3 regions of the Catellatospora sp. NPDC049609 genome follow, and region 3 is predicted to be linked to each of the others. Evidence: riboswitches for the same ligand, from Rfam matches in the RefSeq annotation. Region 3 holds a riboswitch; each other region holds the start of a gene.

What was found. Region 3 has a riboswitch for ZMP and ZTP ahead of AB0J67_RS15525 (tetrahydrofolate dehydrogenase/cyclohydrolase catalytic domain-containing protein). Riboswitches for the same ligand answer to the same signal wherever they lie in the genome.
Region 1: linked by a shared signal. The riboswitch ahead of AB0J67_RS08640 (metallophosphoesterase) and the one ahead of AB0J67_RS15525 (tetrahydrofolate dehydrogenase/cyclohydrolase catalytic domain-containing protein) in region 3 are both predicted to bind ZMP and ZTP.
Region 2: linked by a shared signal. The riboswitch ahead of AB0J67_RS23450 (glycine hydroxymethyltransferase) and the one ahead of AB0J67_RS15525 (tetrahydrofolate dehydrogenase/cyclohydrolase catalytic domain-containing protein) in region 3 are both predicted to bind ZMP and ZTP.

Annotation. Positions count from the first base shown of each region.
Region 1 is NZ_JBFAOU010000020.1:11,187-14,381, reverse strand. Features, by position in the region: gene AB0J67_RS08650 (VOC family protein) at 1-465, opposite strand, end outside; gene AB0J67_RS08645 (hypothetical protein) at 575-1,618, opposite strand; ZMP/ZTP riboswitch at 1,692-1,768, shown strand; gene AB0J67_RS08640 (metallophosphoesterase) at 1,791-2,654, shown strand; gene AB0J67_RS08635 (hypothetical protein) at 2,711-3,195, opposite strand, start outside.
Region 2 is NZ_JBFAOU010000089.1:14,881-18,075, reverse strand. Features, by position in the region: gene AB0J67_RS23455 (glycoside hydrolase family 15 protein) at 1-1,220, shown strand, start outside; ZMP/ZTP riboswitch at 1,362-1,452, shown strand; gene AB0J67_RS23450 (glycine hydroxymethyltransferase) at 1,472-2,917, shown strand.
Region 3 is NZ_JBFAOU010000046.1:12,130-15,324, forward strand. Features, by position in the region: gene AB0J67_RS15515 (hypothetical protein) at 1-516, shown strand, start outside; gene AB0J67_RS15520 (GNAT family protein) at 562-1,149, opposite strand; ZMP/ZTP riboswitch at 1,310-1,392, shown strand; gene AB0J67_RS15525 (tetrahydrofolate dehydrogenase/cyclohydrolase catalytic domain-containing protein) at 1,405-2,277, shown strand; gene AB0J67_RS15530 (MOSC domain-containing protein) at 2,274-3,107, shown strand; gene AB0J67_RS15535 (hypothetical protein) at 3,104-3,195, opposite strand, start outside.

The DNA of each region.
Region 1 (3,195 bases), on a different contig from region 3:
CCAGCCGGTCAGCTCGCCCCAGAACGACACCTCGGCGTCGTACGCGTCCGGGCCGACGTCGACGCACACCTGGTCCAGGCGGCTGAGCGCGCCGTCGGGCGCGGCCTGCGCCATGGGGCGGCGGAACTCGTCCTGCCACGGCACCGCGCAGAACGGCAGGCCGCCGGGCGAGCGCAGCACGGTGAACGTCGCGTGCTCGCCGACGACCGCGGCCCCGAGCTCCCGCGCCCGCCCGGCCAGGGCCGCGACGTCGTCGACGGCGAAGTCGAGGTGCGCACCGCCGCCGTCGCCGACGGCCTGCACCTTCAGGCACGGGTCGGCGCCGATCGGCAGCAGCGTGGCGAACTCGGCGCGCTCGCCGCGGCGGGCGGTCAGATGGGTGCCGGTCGCCTTCGACCAGAACGACGCGGCCTCGGTGAACAGGCCGGCGGGCCGGTCGATGAACGCGTACGTCCAGCGGATCACTTCGCTCTCCTCGCCGTGTCGGTGCGCCGAGCGTATCGGCAGCGATGCCGCCGGTGACGGTGTCACCGTGGCGTGTCACCGTCGCGGTGTCGTCGCCGTCGCGGTGGTGTCACCGGGCCGAGGCGGGATCCGCCGGTGCCGGGCCGGCCGGGACCGGGCCGACCGGGGCGTCCTGCGGCGCGGGCCGCATGGTCACCAGGTACGAGAACAGCGACAGCGCCACGCCGATGCCCAGCGCCGCCGGCCCCAGCGCGATGTCGGAGTCGGCGCCGTTGACCGGCGGGTTGCCCGCCAGCTCCGTCATCGTCCCGCCCACCAGCATGCCGAACACGAACAGCACCGCGACCGAGGCGAACACGGCGAACACCCCGAGCACGGTCAGCCCGAGCAGCGGGAACGCGCCGTGCACCCGCGGCGCCGCCACCGCGATCATCGAGGCGATGACGGCGAGGGGCACGACCTGCCCGAACAGCGGGCCCATGTCGTCGGCCACGGCGATCGCACCCGCGACGGTGGCCACGCCCGCGGCGCCCAGCGCCAGCGCGGTGTTGCGGGCAGGCCGTCCCACCACCACCGCCGCGATCGCCGCGAACAGCACGGCCAGCACCGACTTGACGGCGGTCAGCTCCGCCTCGGTCCGGATCTCGACCGGCGTGGCCGGCGAGTCCCACGGGGTGACCACGACCAGGCATGCCACGGCCAGCAGCGCGGCGGTCCCGGCGACCACGTGCCGGACCACGGCGGAGCCCTGCTCGCCGCGGGCCAGCCGGCCGGCGAGGGCGGCCGTCGCGGCGGTGAGGAGCACGGCACCGGCGGCGAGCGCGGCCACCGCGGACCAGCCCGACACGTCGGCCCGGTCCAGCGCCAGGTCCGCGGCGAGCCACCCCAGCGAGGCGAGCGCGCCGACGGCCAGCACCCGGCCCGACCAGCCGACGACCAGCACCACCGCGGCGAAGGCCAGCAGGATGGCCAGGTGCCGGATCTCCCGGGGCCAGTACGTGTTGTTGGAGGCGATGTTGGGATAGGACATGCCGTCGTCGGTGAGCCAGAAGCCCGTCGGCTGCATGATCGGCATGTACCGCGCGGACGCGAGCGCCCACGCCACCGCCGCGACCAGTCCCGCCAGCCCGCCCAGGGCGGTGCGCCACGTCATCCGCACCGCACCATCCTGAGCCATGGGCGGCCGGAAGGGAACCGCGTTGCCCGCGATCGGCGCCGGGCGTACCTTGAGCGCACACGACTGGCGCGGGTGGAGCACCACCGGGGAGTGACGGTCGGGACGTCGACCGCCTGGGCGTTCCTCACCGAGACGAGGAGCCGCGCCCGTGACCGACCGCCACCGCATCCTGCACCTGTCCGACACCCACCTGCGCCACCCCGCCGTCGACGCCGAAGCCGCCCTGGCCGGCCTGCTGCACGACGCCCGCCACGTGCCCGCCCTGGACCTGGTCGTGGTGAGCGGCGACCTCGCCGACGACGGCTCCGCCGAGGGCTGCGCGGGCGTCCGCGACCAGGTCGGCCGCTTCTGCGCCGAGCGCGGCATCCCGCACGTCTACTGCACCGGCAACCACGACACCCGCGCGGCGTTCACCGAGGTCTTCGGGTCGGGGCACCTCGCCGCCGACGGCACCGACCGGGGGCAGGCCATGCCCGGCGGCACCTGCGCCGCCGTCAGCCACGTCGGCGGGCTGCGCGTGATCACCCTGGACAGCCTGGTGCCCGGCGAGGTGCACGGCGAGCTGGGCCCGGCGCAGCTCGCCTGGCTGCGGCAGGTGCTGGCCGAGCCCGCCCCGGCCGGGTCGGTCGTCGTGCTGCACCACCCGCCGCTCGCCGTGCCCACCTCGCTGATCATGGACCGGGTGAACCTGCGCGACGGGGCCGCGCTCGCCGCGGCCGTACGCGGCTCCGACGTGCGCGCGATCCTCTGTGGCCACTTCCACCTGCAACTGTCCGGGCTGCTGGCGGGCGTGCCGGTATGGGTGACGCCCGGCGTGGTGACCAGGATCGACCTGAGCACGCCGCCGCGCCTGGAACGGGCCGTGCTCGGCGCCGCGGCGACCGTGGTCGACCTCGGCGGCCCCGCGTCACCGCTGTGCCACGTCCTGCACGCCCGCGACCCCCGCGCCGGTGAGCAGGTCTACCTGGTGGACGCGGTGTCCGGGCAGGGCGCGGCCGACGAGACGTCCTGACCGGCGTGGCCGCCTGATCGGCCTGCCCCGCGCACCACATGCGGGCGGCCGTGGCGTCAGCGCAGGGCGTACACCGCCAGCAGGCCCTGGTCGTGCTCGTTGCGGCGGCCGTACGGCCGGAGCCGGAAGCCGATCGCCTCCGGCTGCTGCACGTTCTCCAGCCGCAGCCAGCCCCGCCGGTGTGTGCCGTCCGGCAGACGCACCACGCTGTGCCCGGCGGCGGCCTGGCCGCCGGGCAGCAGGCGCGGCTCGGGCAGCGGGCGCAGCTCCTCGACGGTCGCCCGCTGGTAGGCGAGCGGGCCCGGGGGCTGTGGCGGGCCGCCCGCCCCCAGCCGGATCAGCTCGACCTGCACGGGCTCGGCGCCGCCGGGCGCGCCGACCGTGCACTCGACGTCGACCCGCCAGCGGCCGTTCGGGCGCAGCGCGCTGAGGTCGGCGACCCGCACCTCGTGGACGGCCAGGTGGTACCCGAACACCAGGTGCGGGGCGCCACCCGCGGCCAGCGAGACTCCGATCTCCGGGAAGTCCGTGAAGTCACCGC
Region 2 (3,195 bases), on a different contig from region 3:
CGTGTCCACTGGAGGAGGCGGAGACCCAGTTCACCGAGACGGTGCGGTACTGGCGGCGCTGGCTGTCGGCCTCGCGCTACCGGGGCCGGTGGCGGGAGATGGTGCACCGCTCGGCGCTCACGCTCAAGCTGCTGACGTACGCCCCGACCGGCGCGATCGTCGCGGCGGCCACCACCAGCCTGCCCGAGCAGATCGGCGGCGAGCGCAACTGGGACTACCGCTACGTGTGGATCCGCGACGCCGCGTTCTGCCTGTACGCGATGCTGCGGCTGGGCTTCACCGAGGAGGCCGCGGCGTTCATGGACTTCCTGGACCGGCACGTGGCGATGCGCGGGGACGGCCCGGACGGCCCGTTGCAGATCATGTACGGCATCGACGGCCGTGCGGACCTCGTAGAGCAGGAGCTGCCGCACCTGGAGGGGTACCGCTGCTCGGCCCCGGTGCGGATCGGCAACGGCGCGGTGGGCCAGTTGCAGCTGGACATCTACGGCGCCCTGATCGACTCGATCTACCTCTACGACAAGTGGGCCAATCCGATCTCCAGCGACCGCTGGGAGGAGGTGACCGAGCTGGTGAACTGGGTGTGCGGGCACTGGGACCAGCCCGACGAGGGCATCTGGGAGACCCGCGGCGGCCGCCGCAACTTCCTCTACTCGCGCCTGATGTGCTGGGTCGCGATCGAACGCGGCATCCGCATGGCCACCCACCGCGGCCTGCCCGCCGACCTGCCGCGCTGGCGCCAGACCCGCGACGACATCTACTACCGCATCATGCGCAAGGGCTACTCCACGGCCCGGCAGGCGTTCACCCAGCACGAGGACGCCGAGGTGCTCGACGCCGCCGTCCTCATGATGCCGATGGCGAAGTTCGTCTCGCCGACCGACCCCAAGTGGCTGTCCACCCTGGACGCGCTCGCCGAGGACCTGGTCTCGGACTCCCTGGTCTACCGCTACGACCCGGCGGTCAGCCCCGACGGCCTGCGCGGCGTCGAGGGCACCTTCTCCATCTGCTCCTTCTGGTACGTCGAGGCCCTCTCCCGAGCCGGCCGCCTCGACGAAGCCCGCCTCGCCTTCGAAAAGATGCTCACCTACGCCAACCACGTAGGCCTGTTCGCCGAACAGATCGGCCACACCGGCGAACAGCTCGGCAACTTCCCCCAGGCCTTCACCCACCTCTCCCTCATCTCCGCCGCCGTCAACCTCGACCGCGCCCTCGGCTGACGGCCCCGCCCTCCGCCGGGTTGATCATGAACTTATGGACGTGTTCGACGGCGTGTCGCTGCCACAACTTCATGATCGACCATGATGTGGGCGCGAGCCGGTGCGGTGGCGGGCGGGGGAGCGGGTGGGTTGTTAGGGTGGAGGGTGGGCCGTGACTGGCGCGCTGGGATGGGTAACCATCGGGGAGCGGCTCCGTCATCGTGACGCTGTGCCGTGCGCCTGGGCCTCTTCCGTCTCGTCAAGGAGGTCCGATGTCTGACGCGTCCCTGTCCAGCGAGTCCCTGGCCTACCGCCACGCCCTGGACGTCATCGCCGCGGTCGAGCCCGCGGTCGCCGCCGCGATCGGCGCCGAGATCGCCGACCAGCGCGACTCGCTCAAACTCATCGCCAGCGAGAACTACGCCTCGCCCGCGACCCTGCTGGCGATGGGCAACTGGTTCAGCGACAAGTACGCCGAGGGCACCGTCGGCCGCCGCTTCTACGCCGGCTGCAAGAACGTCGACACGGTCGAGGCGCTCGCCGCGCAGCACGCCCGGGAGCTGTTCGGCGCGCCGCACGCGTACGTCCAGCCGCACTCCGGCATCGACGCCAACCTGGTCGCCTTCTGGGCCGTGCTCGCCCAGCGGGTGGAGGCCCCGGCGCTGGCCAAGGCGCAGGCTCGCCACGTGAACGACCTGTCCGAGGCGGACTGGGCGGAGCTGCGCCACCAGCTCGGCGACCAGCGGATGCTGGGCATGGCGCTGGACGCGGGCGGCCACCTCACCCACGGCTTCCGCCCCAACATCTCCGGCAAGATGTTCGAGCAGCGCAGCTACGGCACCGACCCGGCGACGGGCCTGGTCGACTACGACGCGCTGGCCAAGACGGCGCGCGAGTTCCGGCCGCTGATCATCGTCGCGGGCTACTCGGCGTACCCCCGGCTGGTGAACTTCCGGATCATGCGGGAGATCGCCGACGAGGTCGGCGCGACCCTGATGGTCGACATGGCCCACTTCGCGGGCCTGGTCGCGGGCAAGGTGCTCACCGGCGACTTCGACCCGATCCCGCACGCGCAGATCGTCACCACCACCACGCACAAGTCGCTGCGCGGCCCGCGCGGTGGCATGGTGCTGTGCCAGCCCGAGCTCGCCGACCAGGTCGACCGCGGCTGCCCGATGGTGCTCGGCGGCCCGCTGCCGCACGTGATGGCCGCCAAGGCGGTCGCGCTGGCCGAGGCCCGTCGTCCCGAGTTCCGCGACTACGCGCAGCGCATCGTCGACAACGCGCACGCGCTCGCCGAGGGCCTGCTGCGGCGCGGCGCGACGCTGGTCACCGGCGGCACCGACAACCACCTGGTGCTGCTGGACGTGTCGTCGTACGGTCTCACCGGCCGCCAGGCCGAGTCGGCGCTGCTCGACTCGAACATCGTCACCAACCGCAACGCCGTGCCCCAGGACCGCAACGGCGCGTGGTACACCTCCGGCATCCGGCTCGGCACGCCCGCGCTGACCACGCGCGGCCTGGGCACCGCCGAGATGGACCAGATCGCCGACCTGATCCACACCGTGCTCGCGGGCACCACCGCCGGCACCGGCAACGACGGCAAGCCGTCCAAGGCGGCATACGTGCTGGCCGACGGTGTCGCCGACCGGGTCGCCGGGCAGACCACCGACCTGCTGTCCGGCTTCCCGCTCTACCCGACCATCAACCTGGGCTGACCCCACGCACGCGGGACGGGCGGCCGGTCCGCCCGTCCGTCCCGCCCCGCCACGCCCGCCCGCTTGGCGTTGATCGCGAGTTCTGGTCGGGATCTGCAGTGTGACTACGGATTCTGACCAGAGAGAGCGATCATCGGGCGGGTTGAGAGCGCCGCGGCGAGCCGCAGCGTGCCGCGCCCGCTGTTCGGCCTGGCGTTGATCGCGGGTTCTGGTCAGGATCTGCAGTCTGACTACGGATTCTGACCGGAGACAGCGATCACCCCCCACGAAGCGGACGG
Region 3 (3,195 bases):
GGCACGGCCGGCCCCCGCCCCTACCTCTGGCACCCCGACGGCACCGGCGAGGAGCTGGCACTGCCCGAGCAAGCCGCCGAGCCGATCCAGGACGTCCGCGTCGGCGCGGTCTATGGCGACTGGATCACCGGCGCGGTGCGGTACGGCGACTCCGCCGGAACCACGCTGCTCATCCGCTGGAACCGGGCCACCGGCCGGCAGTCGTGGTGGCCGGCCCGCAGCATGCCGGACGCGTACGGCGACGGCATCGGCGCCGGAGCAGACCGGTTCCACGACGGGCGCGCACGGCTCGATCCCGACACGGTGCACGCCGGCACCGACATCGAACTCACCGCGTTCGGCACCGGCCGGACCCTGCCGACCGCCGCGGGGGCCGTCCCGCCCACCAACGGACCGGACGCGCAGTTCGCGGCGATCAGCCGGGACGGTTCCGTGATCGGCGGCAGCCAGGAGTTCCCCATCGCCGCCGGCAGCGAACAGACCATCCCCGGCGCCGTCTGGTGGCGCTGCGACTGACCGACGCCGCTGGAGGGCGGTCTGCGGGCCGCCCTCCGGCACAGGTCACGGACAGCCGCGGTGGCGCTCCCACTCGTGCGACAGGATCGACATCACCGTCGCGTCGACCCACCCGTCGCCGTCGCGCTTGACCTCACGCAGCACACCCTCGGCGACGAACCCGACCTTCTCGTACACCCGGCGCGCCCGCGGGTTGAACGCGAACACCTCCAGCCCGATGCGGTGCAGGCCCACCTGCTCGAAGCCGTACCCGACGAACATCCGGACCGCCTCGGTGCCCAGACCCCGGTCGCGGCCGGCCGGGCCGATCAGCACCCGGAAGTTGCAGCTGCTGTCGGCCGCGCTCCACTCGTTGAACACGACCTCCCCGACGCACCCGCCGCCGGCCCGGTCCACCACCGCCAGGTCCAGGCGGTCCGGCTGGGCGTTGCGGGTGCCGTACCAGCGCCGCAGGATCCTCTCCTGCTCCACCGGGTCCTCATCGGCGGTGCTGCCGGTCAGCCGGATCACCTCCGGGTCGCTCAGCGCGGCCCGCATCCCGTCCAGGTCCGTGTCGGCGAACGGGCGCAGCACCACCTTCTCGCCGGTCAGCGTGGGTTTGACGGAAAAGTCCGCGACGTGTTCCCCGATCATCCCGCGATGATGGCGACCCGCCCGCCCCGGCGCAAACACAAATCCGTCACCGCCACCCCCACCGCGCCGCGGACCACCGGCCGGCCACGCCCGAACCCGGACCCCGCGGCACGAACCCACCCGAGCACAGCACCCGCCACCCTGATGAGGCATGCTGGACACCGAACGTTGCGACTGGCGGCACGAGGATGGGAACGACCATCGGGGAGCAGGCCGCGGAAGCCGACCGCCTGGGCGACCGCGATGAGGAGCCGCATGTCCGCGCCCACCACCACCGCCCGGCTGCTGCCCGGCAAACCCGTCGCCGAAGCCGTCCTCGCCGACGTCGCCACCCGCGCCGGCGCGCTGCGTGCCCGCGGCATCACCCCGAGCCTGGCCACGCTGCTCGTCGGTGACGACGACGCCAGCGCCGGCTACATCCGCATCAAACAGCAGCAGGCCGCCGACCTCGGCTTCGTCTCACCGCACGAGCACCTGCCCGCCGACGCCGGCCAGGCCGACGTCGAAGCCGTCATCAAAGCCTGGAGCGACGACCCGGCCGTGCACGGCATGCTCGTGCAGTACCCGATCCCCGGGCACCTCGACTACAACGCCGCGCTCGCCGTGATGGACCCCGACAAGGACGTCGACGGCATGCACCCGGTCAACATGGGCCGCCTCGCGCTGGGCATGCCCGGCCCGCTGCCGTGCACCCCCGCCGGCATCGAGGCCCTGCTCGCGCACTACGACATCCCGATCGCCGGGCGGGAGGTCGTCATCGTCGGCCGCGGCGCCACCCTCGGCCGGCCGCTGGCGATGCTGCTCGCCCAGAAACGGCCCACCGCCGACGCCGCCGTCACCGTCGTGCACACCGGCGTCAAGGACTGGCCCCGCTACACCCGCCGCGCCGACGTCCTCATCGCCGCCGCGGGCGTGCCCGGCATCATCCAGCCCGAACACGTCAAGCCCGGCGCGACCGTCGTCGGCGGCGGCGTGCGCTACGAGGGCCGCCGCATCCTGCCCGACGTCGACGAGTCCTGCGCCGACGTCGCCGGGGCCATCACCCCCCGCGTCGGCGGTGTCGGCCCCACCACCGTGGCGATGCTGTTCCGCAACGCCGTCGCCGCCGCCGAGCGGGCCAACCCGTGACCGCGGCGAGGGCCGCGGTCGCCGCGCTGCACCGCCACCCGGTCAAGTCCCTGCTCGGCGAGCAGCTGGCCAGCGCCGACGTGACCGAGCGGGGCATCACCGGCGACCGCGCCCTCGCCCTGCTCGACACCGCCACCGGCCGCATCGCCAGCGCCAAGCACCCCCGGCTGTGGCAGCGGCTGCTCACCCTCACCGCCACCACCGACGCCACCGGCGTCCGCCTCACCGGCCCCGGCCTGCACACGCACAGCACCGACCCCGACGTCGACAAGCAGCTGTCGGCGCTGCTCGGCCGCGACGTCACCCTCACCGGCACCCCGCCCGAGATCCCGCTGCTCGACCGCGCCGACCCCGACGCCGTCCTGCGCGACGGCATCACCGACACCACCCCGCTGACCGTCGGCAACGTCGGCACCGGCGCCCCGCCCGGCACGTTCTTCGACTTCGCGCCCGTACACCTGATCACCACCGCGACCGTGAACCGGATCGGTGCCCTGCACCCCGACGGCGCCGCCGACGCCCGCCGCTACCGGCCCAACATCGTCGTGCACACCGACGCCACCGGCTTCGCCGAGGACGCGTGGGTCGGCCGGGAGCTGCGTATCGGCGACGACCTGCGGCTGCGGGTCATCGCCGCGACCCCACGGTGCGCCGTCCCGACCCTCGCGCACGGCGACCTGCCCCGCGACCCCGACGCACTGCGGGTGCTCGCCGAATACCACCGTGTCGTGCCGCTGCCCAGCCTCGCCCCGCAGCCCTGCGCCGGCGTCTACGCCCAGGTCGTCCACCCCGGCCGCATCCGCCCCGGCGACGCCGTCCGCGACGCCTAGCGCACGACCTGCTGCAGCAGGCCGTGCACGAACATCAGCCGGTATCCGGCACCGTCCGGGCCCGGCACGTCCACCCCCCACCGGGCGG